Regions from separate parts of the Tindallia texcoconensis genome, predicted to be linked through region 4. Evidence: riboswitches for the same ligand, from Rfam matches in the RefSeq annotation. Region 4 holds a riboswitch; each other region holds the start of a gene.
The links. A riboswitch is a leader RNA that binds a small molecule or an ion and turns the genes downstream of it on or off. The one in region 4 is predicted to bind cobalamin.

Region 1 (4,214 bases), 1.4 Mb from region 4:
TTTGATTATATAGAAGAAACCATGGATTCCTCAGAGTTGCAAGCATTGATCATGCGTTTATCAGAGCATTTTCTTCAAGATGAGCGAAAAAGGATTCAATTGGCAAAGGCCATTGCAGAAGAAATAGCGGCGGTGTATCCTAAAACGGAAAAACTATTTTTAGAATATTGGACGCAAATAGATGCTCAAAAGCAAGGGGCGGAGTATCATCAAAATGATTACGCTAAAGCCATGGAGAGATTGATTGAGTTTTTGCCTTTGAAGCCAATACGCTTGCCCTTAATAGACTTGGCTCAAGGGGCAGCAGAATGGATTTGTCAGGCAGCGTACTCTCAGGAGCGTTTTATGGCGACGATGATTTTTATTCAGCAATCATACCGGGATGTGTTTCTTCCTCACTGTAAACACCCTTTGGTGCGTCGTGCCATAGAATTGTATCTAGATGAACAGTTTGATGTGGAAACTGTGCAGGATCTTGCGGATCATCTCTATGTAAATCGAAGTTATTTAAGCAAAACCTTTATTGCGGAGAGTCAGACGGACTTAACGAGGTATATGATGCGTACTAAGATGTACGGTGCCCGATTATTATTATTAGACCCTAGGTTAAGCGTTTATGACGTGATGGAGTACCTTCGATATACGGATTATGGACACTTTAGAAAAATCTTTAAAAAATATACTGGCATTACTCCCAGTGAATATGTGGCTACTTTTCGAGAACGATTTTCCGTAGAAGTAGCACAAAAATAAATCCGCCGGCGGGAAGCATTTCCTTGCAGGCGGATTTTATTCTGGGTGTAGGGGGCTGAGGACCGTTTTTTAATTGGCTCTTCTGGAGGCGAAAAGAACGCCTGCTAAATTATCCTTAAGATAAACAGGAGTGGCATAAACAACAATGGATTCTCCTGATTCTTTGCTAACTAAAACATCTGAAACATTAGGCTCTCCAGCCAAGGCATTTTGGAAATACTGGCGGTCTGCTACATCGAATGCGGTTCCCTGTTGATCCAGGGCAAGGGCTTGTCCCTTCAAGTCAGCAAATCGAAAGCCGATGTATCCAGCTTTTTGAGCTTCTGCTTCAAAGAAAGCCATTTTCTCTTCGTGTGGAACCTGATCATCCAACACAATTGGATGTACAGATACAGCATTTAAATAAACTAGTTCTGCGGCATCGAAGGAAGAAATAGGAACTCGCTGTGTTTCATTGGAAACCGTGGCTTGACCATGGGCCTGACTAGTAAGGTTTACGTTAAGGGTTTCACCGATGGATGCACCCAGGCTGGTGGTTGTCATGATGACAGCCAACCCTAAAATAGCAGCAGTGGATAGTAAAGTTGATTTTGTGTTCATTAATTTCATTGAAAACACTCCTTTTCGAATTAGATTCATGGTAAACAGTAGGGGATTCGTCGGATTCACCTCATTTCGGATCTATTGTTATTTCCGAGAGTTTGATTTTCCTAACCGCTAAGGTGACGTGAAACGTCTTTATTGGCGGCCTCATACCACTTATGATTCTACAGGTTTAAAAAAGTTTTACCATGGGTTTTTGTTGGGGCTCATAGAGGGTTTTGTTGGCAGTGAACCAGGACCTTACGCCCCATTGGGTTGACATAGAAAAACTTTAGTGTCATAATCATTATGAAGTAAGTATCCAAAATAATTTCATAGATCCATTCAGGTGCCCGTAAGGGAGAATAGGGAAATCGGTGAGAGTCCGATGCGATCCCGTCACTGTAAGCAGGAACCAACCTCGCAATACCACTGGCCTTAAGCCGGGAAGGAGAGGAAGGTGAGGACTGCAAGCCAGGAGACCTGCCTGAATGCTGATGCGTTACCCTTCGAGTGAAAGGGCTGGTCGCGATCCATGCACTTGCTTTCTATTTAGTGTGAGACAAGTGTTTTTGTGTGGACAATTCCGGTACTTCATGGCGAAGTCCGGAATTATTTTTTGAAAAAAAGGAGTTTAATACCCATGGGCGGCCACCACTCTTCAGCATCAAGGTTTAAAAAAGAAGATTTTAATGCAGCAAAAAACCTATGGAATCCACGTACCAAGTTGATAGCTGGTTTGATTTATGTATTTGGAGTGATTAGTTTAGGCGATGTAGGACTTCTAGTGGTAGCTTTGGTTTTTGCAGCTTTTTATGCACTCTGGGCTGGACTTTCTGGCCTTCAGTTGCTAAAAAAATTATCCGTGCTCATGCCTTTTTTGGCGCTGATGAGCCTTCCTCTTATTTTTAGTGGAGGAATTCCTCCGGCAGCGGATCGGATTGAATTTGCGGCTCTGATTGTGCTGAAAGCATTAACCGCCATGACCTTCACCCTATCAGTTTTCATCAATCAGCCTATCGAAGAAATGCTAGAAGCTATGGAACACCTTAAAATGCCAAAAGTGATTACCACCACCATTTATCTGGCTTATCGGTATGGATTTCTCTTTATTCAGGATGTGCAGACAACCATGAGAGCTCTGAAATCCAGACTATTTCAAGCCCAAGCCAGCCGATACTCCCTTGGTATCTATGGAGAAGTATTTGGGGGATTGTTCATTAAATCCATTAATCGTTCAGAAACAGTGTATCGAGCCATGGTATCTCGGAGTTTTCAAGGGCAAATTCCCATTGGGAAGCCACGAAACATCACGGCTGCGGACTGGATACGGGCTAGCATTCCTATTGTATTCATGATCGCATTAATCAGTATAGACCAGGGGGTGCTTTTATGTTTGCCATAGAAACCGTTGGCTTAAGCTATGTTTATCCAGATAAAACACCAGCCTTTCAGGATATTAATTTGCAGATCAAAGAGAAGAAAAAAACTGCTATCCTAGGGGTGAATGGCAGCGGAAAAACCACCCTTATTTACCATTTGAACGGTGTTATTCCAGCCCAACAAGGACACGTAATCCTCCAAGGAGTATCTGTTGAAAAGAAGCATATGCAAGAAGTACGAAAAAAAGTGGGATTGCTTTTTGATAATCCAGATGATCAGCTTTTCTCTACGACCATCTTAAATGATATCGCCTTTGGACCTAGAAACTTAAAATTGGATGCAGAAACAGTTCATCAAAGAGCCATGGAATCTATGAGTCGAGTGGGTATCGAAGACCTAGCAGAAAGACCACCCTATAGCTTGAGTCTGGGTCAAAAAAAGCGGGCCGCCATTGCTGGTTTATTAGCAATGAAACCAGAAATACTGGCTTTTGATGAACCTTTTTCCGGCTTGGATCCTGAAGCAGCGGTTCACTTTAGAGAGATCTTAGATCAATTGGTGCAAGAGGGTGCTACCTTGGTATACAGCACCCACGATGTGGATGTGGCCTATGGATGGGCAGATGAAGTGGTGATTATGAAAAGTGGAAACATACTAGATTGTGGAGGATATGATTTGCTGCGGAATGAAGCGGTTCTCCAGGAAGCTTCTTTGCCTATGCCAACCTTAGCAAAACTATTTGGGCATTGGGAGAAACCACCACGAACCGTGGAAGAAGCACAAAAACGCTTTGTGCTTTAAAGAGATGTTGAGCATGGAAAATGCTTAATATAAACTAAAAAAAGAAAGAGGAGGATGTAGGATGAAAGGAACAAAGAAAAGTATCTTTATAGGGGTTGTTTTATTCGTAGGGCTCCTTATGTTTACAGGTTGCTCTGGAGAGACAGAAGCAACAACAGTGGAAGAACCAGTAGTAGAGGTGGAGCAAGAAGTGGTTGAAGGCATTAATGTTTTTGAAATTATTGATCGAAGAGAAGATGCAGTTGTTGCAGACATGCACGACGACCATTGGCATGGAAGTCTTCCTGAAATCCCACTAGGAGAAAACATTTCTCTAGGCGCTTATATTGAAGAAAATGGGGAAGAAGAAGTTTTGGATGGAGAGCATCATGCATTAGGCGTTGCACTGGCAGAAGGTGCCGAAGAAGGGATTGTAAGCATTGACCTTCATGGCGACCATGCTCATATTACTGGAGAACAAGAAGGTACTACTCAGGTAGTATTCCAGTTTATCCACGATGGAGAGATAGAATTTGTTACGCCTGCAATAGAAGTACACGTGCAATAGAAAGGTATAGAGACAGAAAGAGGTTGATGAAATGCATATTTCTGATGGAGTCTTAAATACACCTGTGGCGGTAGGAACTACCGCCATTACGGCGATTACCCTGGCCTATGCGGTGAAGGGAATGAAAGAGGAAGAAATACCGAAAACC
Region 2 (4,214 bases), 1.3 Mb from region 4:
CCTCCAAATATATTGACCAAAATTCCTGATACCTTTGAATCTGACATAAGGATTTTGAAAGCTGCTTTAACTGTTTCTTCTGTGGCTCCACTTCCTATATCCAGAAAATTCCCAGGATGGCCACCATAATGCTTGATGATATCCATCGTGGCCATGGCTAAACCTGCTCCATTAACCATACAGCCAATATTGCCCTCCAAAGAAGCATATGCCAATCCATGAGATGCCGCTTCCACTTCTTTTTCTTCTTCTTCATTGAGATCCAAATATTTCCTTAGGTGAGGCTGACGAAAAAGAGCATTGTCATCAAAACTAAGTTTTGCATCTAAGGCCTGTACCTCTCCACTTTTCGAAATGACTAATGGATTAATTTCTGCCATAGAGCCATCTTGTTCGATAAAGCATCGATACAGATTTTTCATTAGGTCTACGGTATCTCGAAGTTGCTCTGGTGGTATTTGAATCCCATGGCAGATTCGATGTGCCTGAAATTCCGCCAGTCCTGTTACAGGATCGATGATTTCCTTATGGATTCTATCAGGATTTTCCGCTGCAAAGCTCTTGATATGGGCATCATCTTGTTCTGAAGCAATTATCATCACCCTTGCAGCTTCAGGATCCAGCGTAATGGCTATATAGTACTCTTTCCATATTTCGCAGCTTTCTTCAATCAGCAGTTTTTTTACTACTCGACCTTCTGGACCCGTTTGGTGGGTCACCAAAGTTTTTCCCAAAAGATGTGCGGCTTCAGTTTTCAAATCCGCCAAATTACTGACCATTTTTACCCCGCCAGCTTTTCCTCTGCCTCTAGCATGTATTTGTGCTTTGACAACAGCTTTGTCTGTTTCTATGCTCCAGCCTGCTTTTTCCACCTCTTCTAAAGTTCCGGCAACAAACCCCTTGGGAACGGGTATCCCATACTGCTTTAATAAAGTTTTTGCCTGATATTCATGAATATTCATCTTTCAACCTCCTTTCTTTGCCTATTTTCTCCAAAAACAAAAACCAGAAATCCCTAAGACTTGCTCTTAAAGGACCTCTGGTTTTCCAGTCAGTTCTCACACTATTTAATTGATCACGTTTACAGTTTTATCGACTCTTTCCATTCTTCAACACGAACTACCTGTCCGTCTTGGAACACCAAACGCATTTCTCCATGCCTTGTCTCACGAATCATTTTCAGCAGCTTTCGTTCTCTTTGTGACAACTCCTCTATTCCCATCTTTCTTTCCGCTAACATATCGCTTCCTCCTTTTGGTATGTTTTATCCATGGGACGTTTCCCCACCATTAACGATTTTCTTCCGCCACAGCCAGTGCAAACAAAGTGTCGGATAAACGATTAAAATATCGCAACAAGCACTCACTCACCTCTTCTTCTCGCATAAGCCATATGATTCTTCGTTCCAGGCGACGACAAATGGTTCTTGCCGCATGCAAATTGGCTGAAGAGAGATTGTTCCCAGGCACTACAAAACCTAAGGGCTTTTCCAGTTTCTCCATATATGCATCGATAAACCCTTCTTGCTTCTTGATATGTTCTTCTGTGATCTGTTCTCGAAGCTTTTCTGGGTCCCGAGTAGCAAGCTCTCCACCTGCCACGAAAAGTTCCTTTTGAATCTCTTCCAAAACTTCTTTTACTGCCTGATTCTCAATAGTTGCCCTAGCCACGCCGATAAAGCTGTTTAACTCATCCACCGTTCCATAACACTCTACTCGACTTTCATCTTTTGTCACTCGTTGCCCATCCCACAAACTCGTTTCTCCGCCGTCTCCGCTCCGTGTATAAATCCTCATCCTTTATCCCTCCTACTGTGGCTTTCATGTCTATTGGCATAAAAAAACTTCTCCAGGAATTCAGGGAGAAGTTTTATCGGAATGATTGCATTCAGAGCATACAGATATTTAGGAACTTTCTGTATCCACTCAGTCTCCTTCCCATCTCCCGTGAGAAATCCAGAGTATTCTATGGCAGGTCTCCTGGCTTAGCTTCATTGCATACCAATCTCCTTCCCATTGTTGTTCATCAACAGTGGATATGATTGGTGGCTCAGCATTACAGTGGCGGGACCGCGTGGGCATTACACCCATCTTCCCTTTTAATCTGTTCTCGTAATCAAACAGACACCATAAAATAATATTCAATTCTATCAACATAAGCATAGCATATCTTTATACCCAATTCAAGCTATATCCTCTTAGTTCCTTTTTATCTCCCTCATCCTCTCATTTGCTTTTGTTTTCCCTGGGATTAGTATCTAGATGCCTCTAATTCTATGGCTATCATCCCCTAGACCCTACTGATTCTTGGAGGTTTTTCAATGGTCTATGGCGAAGAAGCACCTTGTAGTACATGAGTTTGCTTCTATTTATTGACAGGCTCCTTTATTTGTATAAGAATAGAAGGAAGAACCCTAACGGAAAGGTGGTTATCCCATTGAAGGATGTATATATCGAAGTTTTAAAGGAAGAATTAGTGCCAGCCCTTGGATGTACAGAACCTATTGCTATTGCTTATGCCGCCGCTAAAGCCAGAGAAGTGCTGGGGCAAATGCCCGAGTCCATCCAGATTGAATCCAGCGGAAATGTGATCAAAAATGTAAAAGGAGTTACGGTTCCTATGACTCCAGGCATGAAAGGCATTGAAGCTAGTGCTATTCTTGGAGCCGTCGGAGGAGATTCTTCCAGGAAATTAGAAGTGTTAACGGCTGTTACGGAGGAACATATTCTCAAAACAAAAGAATTCTTGGAACAGAAAATTTGCCAAGTCACATTAGCAGAAGGAGTAGAAGGTCTTTATATTAAAGTGTTTGTTAAGGCTGCCAATGATGAAGCCAGCGTTACTTTAAAAGATTGCCATACGGGTATTATTGAAATCACTAAAAACAAACAAATTATTGAAAAGGAATCCACGATTGATGTACATGCCACCCAACAACAAGTGGACAGAAGCTTTTTAAGCATCCAAGGGATTTACGATTATATTCAAACCGTAGATGCTGGAACATTAAAACCTGTTTTAGAAGATCAAGTAACCATGAACCGTGCCATCGCTGAAGATGGACTTGCAAACCCCTATGGAGCCAACGTGGGAAAAACACTGCTGGAACTCTATGGTGATGCCGTAGATAATAAGGCTAAAGCCTATGCTGCCTCTGGATCTGATGCTCGGATGAGCGGCTGTTCCAAGCCTGTAGTTATCAACTCTGGTAGCGGGAATCAAGGCTTAACGGTTTCTTTGCCGGTTATTGTTTTTGCCGAATATCTAGATGTTTCGGAGGAAGTCTTGTATCGAGCATTAGCTCTAAGCAACCTTATTTCGATTCATATCAAAACAGGTATTGGAAAGTTATCTGCTTTCTGCGGTGCTGTCAGTGCTTCCTGCGGTGCAACGGCTGCCATTGCCTATTTACACCAAGCTCCCTTTCCTGTAATAACAAGATCTATTGCAAATACGCTGGCGAATACCTCTGGTATTGTCTGCGATGGTGCCAAAGCTTCTTGTGCCGCTAAAATTGCTTGTTCTGTCGATGCAGCTATATTATCATTCCGCTTGGCTGAAAAAGATCAGTACTTTGAAGCCGGTGATGGCCTCCTTAAAGAAGATATTGAAGAAACCATTCGCAGTGTTTGCCGAATGGCCAAAATTGGAATGAAAGAAACCGATGTAGAAATCCTGAAGATCATGATTGAATCCTGATCTTCAGGATTTTTTTACTGCATATAAATAAATTCTGGTAGTTGACCTGGTTCAAAGGCTCTTATAAATAATTGATTGTCAAATTCATCAAAAAAACCAACTACATACACAGGATAATATTCACGGGCTCTCCAGAAAGATGAAGAGCGATTTAAGCTTGCTTCAATTTCCTCTACATCCTTGGTGGAAATCCCATCTCCTATTTCTATAAACCCATTTCGCTCTATGACTTCCATTTCATTTTCCGACTCCACCATCCGTACAGATACTTGGGCTATATCTTCTGGAACTACCGTAACCTCATCATAGTGATCCTTGTCTTTTAACCACTGATCTAGTGCTTCAAAATTACGGTTTCGATCAACATATAACTGGCCGCGATCACCATAATAGGGAGGCATTGATTTTTGTTTGCGATCTGTTAAATGAATACGAATAGATCCTTCTGAATCACTTGGACCATATAACGTATCATAATCCGCTCTTTTGATTTCTTCCTGAATAATACTTAGGAC
Region 3 (4,214 bases), 710 kb from region 4:
GGAAATGAAAAAAATATTTCAACGGAGCATGGGTTTGCTGATTCTAGCCATATTGGTATTAACCGCCTATAACTTTAATGTGGTGCGAAATGAAATGTTGGAAAATCGATACAATGCATTGGTCAACGATTTAAGAACAGACTCGGCCACCTTTGGATTATGGATAAAAGAAAAAAAGAGTATTGTGAATACGGCTAAAGATATTTATGACAATTTTTCGTATGAAGAATTGGTAGCCTACAACACAGAAAACCCTTATTTGAATATCAATAATGAAGACCCGAGTATTTCTCAACTATATATTGGATTAGCCGATGGCCATTTTATTACAGGTGGCCAATGGATTCCGCCGGATGATTACGATCCCAGAACCAGAACTTGGTATCTAGAAGCACAGGAAGCTGGCAAAACCATTGTTTCCAGTGTGTATGTAGATCGGGAAACAGGAGAAATGTTGGTGACCATCAGTTCCCCCCTATACCTTCGGGAAGGGTTTATTGGAGTGATATCAGCGGATGTGTTTTTAGAAAGCATTCGAGGGTTTCTAATGGCAGAAATGGAAAAACGAAATAGTTATTCTATGTTGGTGGATGAAGATGGGACCATGATGATTCATACCCATCGACCTAATCTAGAAGGGCAAAATATTTATACGGATTTAGGCTCTTCATTGTTTAAGGATTATTTTAATGAAGCGAAGCAAAGCCAGGATATTGTTCGAATGGCCTATGCCTATGAAGGGGAAGACATCCTTGGAATTGTTCAGAAGGCAGATGGGCGAAATTGGTATTTGGCTGTGGCCAGAGTCGATGATGTCACCCTATGGAACGCACAACTGGGGTATCCGTGGATTTTCTTTGTAAATGCCCTGATGCTCACCATCATTGTTGTTTTAATGGGGATGATTCTTAAAGCAAGGTCGGAATTGCATAGCATGAATGCACTTTTAACGAAAGAAAATGAGAAAGACTTTTTAACAGGCATCTATAATAGACGCTACCTCAATCTATACTTAGAAAGTGTATGGCGGCAACAGCGAGTGGAGGCGTTAAGCATCTTGATATTAGACGTGGATTTTTTTAAGAATTACAACGACACCTATGGACATATCCAAGGCGATGAAGTCTTGAAAAACTTGACGAAGTGCATCAATAACCTGGTAAGAAAAAAGGATGTTTTTGCTCGATTTGGGGGAGAAGAATTTGCTTTAGTGCTGGAAGATGTTGAAGGACCAGAGGTGGAAAAGATAACGCAAAAAAGCATAGATGCTGTATATCATTTGGCCATGGAGCATGAGACATCTCCGTTTAAACGGGTCACTATTAGTATAGGAGTCGTTACGGTTGCTCCAGGAAAAAAGATAAGCGTCAGAGAGGCCATTGAATATGCAGATGAGGCCTTGTATGAAGCCAAGGAATCAGGAAGAAATAAAGTAGTTTTTCATGAAGGACATAGGTAAGAAAGGACAGGGGGGACGGACTTTTTTCCTGTTCTTTCTGGTGTTTCTTCCAGCGACTGCAAAGTGAGGCCTCCAATAATCAGAAAAGAACAAGAATAGAGGCAGTCGGAAAAAAATCCTTTATAAGCCTTGATTATTCACTTGAACAACGTCAAATCACGGTCTGCTTTTAGTCCGTGAATTTCTGGAAAAACTGGGCCTTCGTAAAATACTCGAAACAATTACTGGGCAATACCGTAGATTTCGGAGGAGAAGGACGAGTTGCCCCTGTCCCCACTGAGCCCCAGCCCCCTGAGCCCCCTGGATGATCGACTTCGTTAAAGATAAGAAATAGCTTGTTTTCATAATCTTCCTATGATAGGATGAATAGATAAATAAACTATAAATCCTTAAGGTGCCTCTTAAAAGGAGGAGAATAGGAAAGACCGGTTATAGTCCGGCGCGGACCCACCACTGTAAGCGAAGACGAATCCCTAAGATGCCACTGAAGAAATTTGGGAAGGCTGGGAGGAGGAAGAAACGCAAGCCAGGAGACCTGCCTTAAATGAAAACATGCGTAAAGCGACAAGGGGAAAGTAGGTAAAGAGAACTAAGATGGGAAGTCTCTTAATAATTAAGGGGCTTTTTTTAATGCCCTAAAAAAGGAGAATGAAAATGAAGAAAAAATGGCTGTCTCTGTTACTAATGATGGGAATCCTGCTTTTTATAGGGTGCGGAAAAGGAGAAGTTCAAACGGACTCCAAAGAAACAATAACGGATTATCAACCGGTGACGATCCAAAATTTTAATAGAACCTTAAGCATTACCGAAGTGCCAGAGCGAATTGTCAGTATGAATGTTCATACAACCGAAATATTATTTACCTTAGGCTTGGGAGACCGTATTGTAGGAACGGCTTTTAACAACGCTGAAATCCTGCCGGAATTCAAGGATGATTTTGACCGTATCCCTGTGTTAGCCGAAAGATATCCCTCTATGGAAGTTTTGCTAGGCGCTGAGCCAGACTTTGTATATGGGCGTGACAGTGCCTTTGGTGCAAATGGAACAGCTTCTGTGAACGAAATGGAAACCTATGGAATTCATGCCTATGCGGTAAAAGGAACCTTGGTAAATGGAGCAACCATGGATGATGTCTATGAAGACTTTCTGAACTTGGGCAGGATTTTTGATGTGGAAGAAAAAGCAATTGCTATTGTCAGTGAAATGCAACAGGAGATGAAAACGATTCAGCAACAATTGGGAGAAATAGAAGAACCGGTGAAAGTTCTTGTTTTTGATATGGGTGGAGACGCGGTATTTACGGCGGGACAATCCCTGCAAACAACCCTGATTGAAATGGCTGGTGGTAAAAATATTTTTGATGACATTGCCAATAACTGGGGAAGTGTTAATTGGGAAGAAGTCGTAGACCGCAATCCAGAAGTTATTGTGATCAATGACTATGGAGATGAAACGGCAGAAGAGAAAATCGATGAACTGCTTACTAACCCCTTTATGCAGGAGGTGGATGCTGTGAAAAACCAACGTTTTGTCATCCTGCCACTTCCCGGTGTTTTTGAGGGTCCGCGCAATGTAGATGCCCTTCGGATATTAGCTGAAGGGTTCTATCCAGAACAGTTTTAAAGGGAGCTGTCTAGATGAAAAAATCGATTTCGATGCCAAAATTATCGATATTGTTTTTGGTCTTATTGGTGGGTTCTGTTACCTTGGCTGTAGCTATTGGACCCGTCTCTATTGGGTTTCGAACCGTGTGGGAAATTGCCTTTAGTCAGTTCGCGGTGTTGGAACCATTGCTGGAAGAAGACTGGACAACAGCGCAAAAACACATTGTATGGGATATTCGGTTTCCGAGAGTTCTTCTGGCAGCCATCGTTGGTGCCGGACTGTCGCTGTCAGGAGTTACAATGCAGGCGCTTCTGAGAAATTCGTTGGCAGATCCCTATATTTTAGGCGTGTCTTCCGGAGCCTCCGTTGGCGCAACCTTAGTGATTGTATTAGGATTCTTCCGGTTTTTCGGACAAATGGCGATTTCTTTTGCTGCCTTTGCAGGAGCCCTTGCGGCGGTTCTGTTTATTTTTATGCTGGCGCAAGTAAAAGGAAAAGTATTGCCTGTTCGGCTTATCTTGTCTGGAATAGCTCTTTCGGCCATGTTAAATGCACTAACGAATATTATTATTATGACAGCGCCAAGAGAAGAAGGAATTCGCAATGCGCTCTTTTGGATGATGGGAAGTTTAGGTGGTACTAAATGGTCTCATTTATGGATTCCTTTGATAGCCGTTATCGGTACTTTTCTTTTTCTTTTTTACCAATCCAGAATGCTTAATATTTTGTTAATGGGTGAAGAAACAGCTATCACTCTTGGAGTGAATACCCATCAACTTAGCAAAATGCTATTAGTGGTGACGGCTCTGACAACAGGAATTATGGTGGCAGTTAGTGGTGCTATAGGGTTTGTAGGGTTAATGGTGCCTCATGTAACCCGTTTCTTAGTGGGAGCAGATCATAAAAAAGTACTTCCTTTATCGGCATTGTTAGGTGCTGTGTTTCTTATATGGGCAGATGTGCTGGCTAGAACCTTGTTTGCGCCGGAAGAAATGCCTATAGGAACCATTACGGCCTTATTTGGAGGGCCATTTTTTATCTGGCTGCTTAGAAAGAATGACTACTCCTTTGGAGGTGGCTCGAAATGATGGTTTCTGTAAAAGACCTGTCACTATCAATCGATGGATCGCCAATTATTGAAGACATCAGT
Region 4 (4,214 bases):
TTTGATAGCTGTATCCTTCATTGTAATTAGTTTATATCGAGTTTTGAAACCTTCAGGAACGGATTTCTCTTTACCTCCCCTAGATATGATTGTTTGGATCATGTACTTGCTTTTACCAATAGCCATAGGGATTTCTGGTCTTGTTTTTGTGGCAATTACATTTTTGATGATTAGAATAAGCACAAGGCATCCTCGGTATATGTGTTTTATAGGGATCATAAGTCTGGTGATATGGTGGGTTAGTATTCAAGAAGGAGGTAGTCCACTGGAGTCAATTGCAAGACCGAGTTCGAGTTATTATCAAACAACTAACTGGTATTTTATGTGGGGCGACAGGGTTTATGCATATGGTCGTAATGGTGGAGGAGATGTTTTTTACCATATAAGCATAGAAGGGAATGATAAAGAGATTCTTTCTACATCTGATGATATGAGGTTTGCTAAGTTTTTCTTGGTGAAGGACAACCATGCTTATTATTATACAGAGTATCGAAATAAAATTAATAAAGTGGACTTGGTTCAAGGGGAGATTGATGAAGTATATCAAGGAATCTTGGGAATGTTGCCAGACACATTAGAAGATAATCGGGTATTAGCAGGATATAGATATGGCATGGATCATGATAGGCCGCATGCCTATATTGGTTGGCTGAATCTGGAGTCTGGAAACATGGAGAATGAGAAGAAACTAGGATTAAGTAATTATGCATATCACTATGCAAAGATCAACGATACAGTCTATTATATTGTTGAAGATGAACATGAATATCATGTATACGGAAATGACGAGATTCTTTTTAAGACAGAAAATGAGATTTACTCGGTTTTCAAGCAAAATAATTTTCTGTATATTATTTCAGAAGATTCTATTATACAGTTTGGTTTAGAGGACTATCAACTGGTAAACAAAGTAGAAGGATCTGATTTTCCGAGAGGATCCATATTAAATAATCCGAATAGCAGCATGATAAATTTGGGTACATCTATAAGGGGATATAATTTTTTTTATGATTATGATTATAATCTGTATGTTTTTAATGATGAAGAAATGCTATTTGAATGGATAATGAATTTTGATATTGTTAAGCATGCTAGTTCTTATAAGGATTATGTACTGTTTCGATCCAAAGAGCAAGTGGTGTTACATCACCCCAAAAGACAAACACAGGAAATTTATTCAAATGTGATGCATTACAGCATACAGGGTGATACGCTTTATTTGCTAGTCATTGATGGGGAACGATATAGTTTTGAAAAAGATGCAAGATTTTATGTTCAAAAGATAGAGTAAGATAGGGCGAGAAAAATGGCGCAGTGTCTTCTGGTAGAGGTGGAGAGAATACTTATAAAGCCGATGGAGTCGTGGGTTCCAACGGCCTTATAAAGAAATATTTATGCTAAATAATACTGAGGTTAGATGCTTCTAGTCGTTCAGTTAAGAACATGTCGAAACACCTGCGTCTGCAAAGGTAGCCATTTCATGAAGAATCTTTGTAGAAGCTTCAACAAGAGGAAGAGCTAAAGCGGCACCGGTACCTTCTCCTAATCGCATATCCATATTTAGCATGGGTTTGAGACCCAGTAGTTTTAAAGCGTGCTGATGACCAGGTTCCACAGAAGAATGAGAAGCAATCATGTAGGGAACACACATTGGGCTAATGCGACTTGCCACAAGGGCAGCTGCACTGGAGATGAAGCCATCTATGACTACGGGAACATTATGGGCAGCGGCGCCTAGGATTAATCCAGCCATAGCTGCAATATCAAGTCCGCCAACTTTTGCTACTAAATCAATACCATCGTTAACATTTGGTTTATTTATTTCCAAGGCTTGAGCAATAACACGGATTTTGTTGACCAGTGCATCGTCATGGATACCACTGCCACGTCCTACTAGGGTATTAAGAGGCATGTTGCTGCAGGCTGCTAAAATAGCACTGCTAGGAGTTGTATTTCCGATGCCCATCTCACCGGTTCCTAAGATGGTGGTGCCTTTTGCAACTTCTTCACCAGCGATGTGGATGCCTACTTCTAGTGCTTTTATAGCTTGATCACGGCTCATAGCTGGTCCTTTGGCAATGTTTTCGGTGCCCATCATTACTTTTTTAGAGATTAGCCCAGGATGTTCAAGGTGGGCATTGATCCCAACATCTACTACCAAGACATTTGCACCAGCATGGTTGCATAATACGTTAATAGCGGCTCCTTGGTTCAAAAAATTTACGACCATTTGAGGAGTTACTTCTTGTGGAAAGGCGCTTATTCCTTCGGCTACAACGCCATGATCTCCAGCCATCACTACAATGGTTTTAGGGCCAAGGGTAGGTTCTGAATTTCCGCTGATGCCGGCTAATTGAACAGCTAATTTTTCAAGTACGCCAAGACTCCCTGGTGGCTTGGTTAAATTATCCAGTTTTTCTTGGCATTCTTTCATAGATGTTGAATCGAGATCTGTAATGTGTGCAATTGTGTTTTGTAAGGTCTCCATTAATTCATTCCTCCTGATTAATTGGTTTTGGTAGGGGTGATTCTATTTAAATATAAAAAAACCTCAGCACAAAAATGCTGAGGATGTTACCATGATCCACATAAAAATCCCTATGGTGGGTAAATGGCTTATCTGGCAGGTCTCCTGACTTCCGGATCTTTACGCTTCCGTCCCTTCCCGCTTTTCTGAAGGCACAGGCCTATGAAAGCAGTGGGCTAATACGGATTAATTCCTCGGTTACAGTGGCGGGACCGTTGGAGTTTTTCACTCCATTCCCTATTATCCTCCAATGATACAGAGGCACCAGGTAAGATGAATGAAATTACATAGAAATAATGTACCTCACCTACGCCTGGATGTCAACCCTGACTACCATTATTTAGAAAACCGATCATATTTCTAAAAAACACCACGAAGTATTTGAGTTGCTTCTTCTGCGGAACGGGGATAAAAGTGGCCATCAAAATCTTGCCTAGATACTGTGTCGGGAGCACGTTCTATTACTACGATTAAGTTATCGAAGAAAAAGGCTTCAGGATATTCATGTAACAAAGGGTGATCAATAGAATCAAAAGGTTTTTTGAACCATTTTTTATAGAAAATTTGAAGGGTTGTTAAATCATTTGCTTGGTTTGAAAAATGATTTTCCATTATTTCCCAAAAAACAACTGCTTGATCTTCGGTTTTGCGGGTTTGGTCATCTGATTTTTCCTTTAAGTGTTTGCAAATAGGGGCTATAGTATTAGCGAAGGTTTGAATAATTAGGAGTGTTTGTTCATCGACAGCTCCTGGTAATCCAGTGATGACTAAAAAACCCAGTGGCGAAGCATCAGAAGATATTAAATCGACTTCAATAGGGGCGATAATCAAACCATTATGTTGGGTTTGGTCAGAGACAAGCACATAAGGGTTGGCAGCATCTTCTCCTTGTTGAAAGAAAAATTCATTGTGATTTCGCTCCCAAAATAGCCTTGATAACTGAAGGGTAGATTCCTGGGAATATCCAGCGTTGCAAATGCTATGGTGGTGTTGATTTCCTAGGACAAAGAGGGCTTTGCTGATTCCGAACCCAAATTCTAAGGTTTGTAAAGTGATTTCTATCAACTCATCTAGACTATTGCAAGAGTTAACATTTTTCATCATGCGGTTGAAACGTTTAATGGCATCTAATTGAGAGGCAATTTCCTCTTTTTGGAGGTGGATGGTTTGAATGTGAAGTGCGTTTTGGATAGCGATATAGATTCCTTTTGTAACGCTTTCGATTTGTTCTAAAGTTCTGGCGTCATACTCTTTGTCAGAAGCAGCCTCGCCAATACTCAAAAAGCCTAAGAGTGTTTCATCAGCTAATAAAAACAAATAGACAACATTTAATGCTTTGAGGTCTTCAGGGTTTACAAATATTTTTTCTAGCAGTTTTCGATCTTTATCTATATGAAAAATTCGCTGATCTCCAGGTATTGATTCAGAATGCACGGAAAAAGAGCAGGCATGGCATGCTTGGTGATCTAAAGAAAGAAAACTCTTTATTTTCATGGATTTTTCAGTAGAATCGTAGAGCCCAAAACCAGTGGCTCGGCTCGTGGTGATTTCCCGGACAACATCGATACACAGGCGATACAAGTGTTCTAAGTTGGTTTCTGCCATAATCATACGACTGCACTGGGCAGCCATAGTCATGCTGAAAATTTGCTGATTTAGTTCCTCTTGGCTTTGATTTAACTTAGAC

Region 1: another riboswitch for cobalamin. It lies ahead of cbiQ (cobalt ECF transporter T component CbiQ); the one in region 4 lies ahead of cobT (nicotinate-nucleotide--dimethylbenzimidazole phosphoribosyltransferase).
Region 2: another riboswitch for cobalamin. It lies ahead of ACZ47N_RS08630 (cob(I)yrinic acid a,c-diamide adenosyltransferase); the one in region 4 lies ahead of cobT (nicotinate-nucleotide--dimethylbenzimidazole phosphoribosyltransferase).
Region 3: another riboswitch for cobalamin. It lies ahead of ACZ47N_RS06010 (ABC transporter substrate-binding protein); the one in region 4 lies ahead of cobT (nicotinate-nucleotide--dimethylbenzimidazole phosphoribosyltransferase).

The regions. Positions count from the first base shown of each region.
Region 1 is NZ_AP042431.1:1,990,119-1,994,332, forward strand. Features, by position in the region: gene ACZ47N_RS08900 (helix-turn-helix transcriptional regulator) at 1-753, shown strand, start outside; gene ACZ47N_RS08905 (PDC sensor domain-containing protein) at 823-1,362, opposite strand; cobalamin riboswitch at 1,666-1,840, shown strand; gene cbiQ (cobalt ECF transporter T component CbiQ) at 1,979-2,740, shown strand; gene ACZ47N_RS08915 (energy-coupling factor ABC transporter ATP-binding protein) at 2,728-3,519, shown strand; gene ACZ47N_RS08920 (hypothetical protein) at 3,581-4,066, shown strand; gene ACZ47N_RS08925 (CbiM family transporter) at 4,098-4,214, shown strand, end outside.
Region 2 is NZ_AP042431.1:1,912,608-1,916,821, reverse strand. Features, by position in the region: gene sucC (ADP-forming succinate--CoA ligase subunit beta) at 1-962, opposite strand, end outside; gene ACZ47N_RS08635 (DUF2292 domain-containing protein) at 1,082-1,240, opposite strand; gene ACZ47N_RS08630 (cob(I)yrinic acid a,c-diamide adenosyltransferase) at 1,290-1,796, opposite strand; cobalamin riboswitch at 1,953-2,146, opposite strand; gene ACZ47N_RS08625 (L-cysteine desulfidase family protein) at 2,437-3,699, shown strand; gene ACZ47N_RS08620 (DUF6449 domain-containing protein) at 3,714-4,214, opposite strand, start outside.
Region 3 is NZ_AP042431.1:1,304,431-1,308,644, reverse strand. Features, by position in the region: gene ACZ47N_RS06015 (sensor domain-containing diguanylate cyclase) at 5-1,459, shown strand; cobalamin riboswitch at 1,835-2,016, shown strand; gene ACZ47N_RS06010 (ABC transporter substrate-binding protein) at 2,114-3,082, shown strand; gene ACZ47N_RS06005 (FecCD family ABC transporter permease) at 3,097-4,152, shown strand; gene ACZ47N_RS06000 (ABC transporter ATP-binding protein) at 4,149-4,214, shown strand, end outside.
Region 4 is NZ_AP042431.1:590,641-594,854, reverse strand. Features, by position in the region: gene ACZ47N_RS02830 (hypothetical protein) at 1-1,291, shown strand, start outside; gene cobT (nicotinate-nucleotide--dimethylbenzimidazole phosphoribosyltransferase) at 1,436-2,488, opposite strand; cobalamin riboswitch at 2,606-2,811, opposite strand; gene ACZ47N_RS02820 (hypothetical protein) at 2,888-4,214, opposite strand, start outside.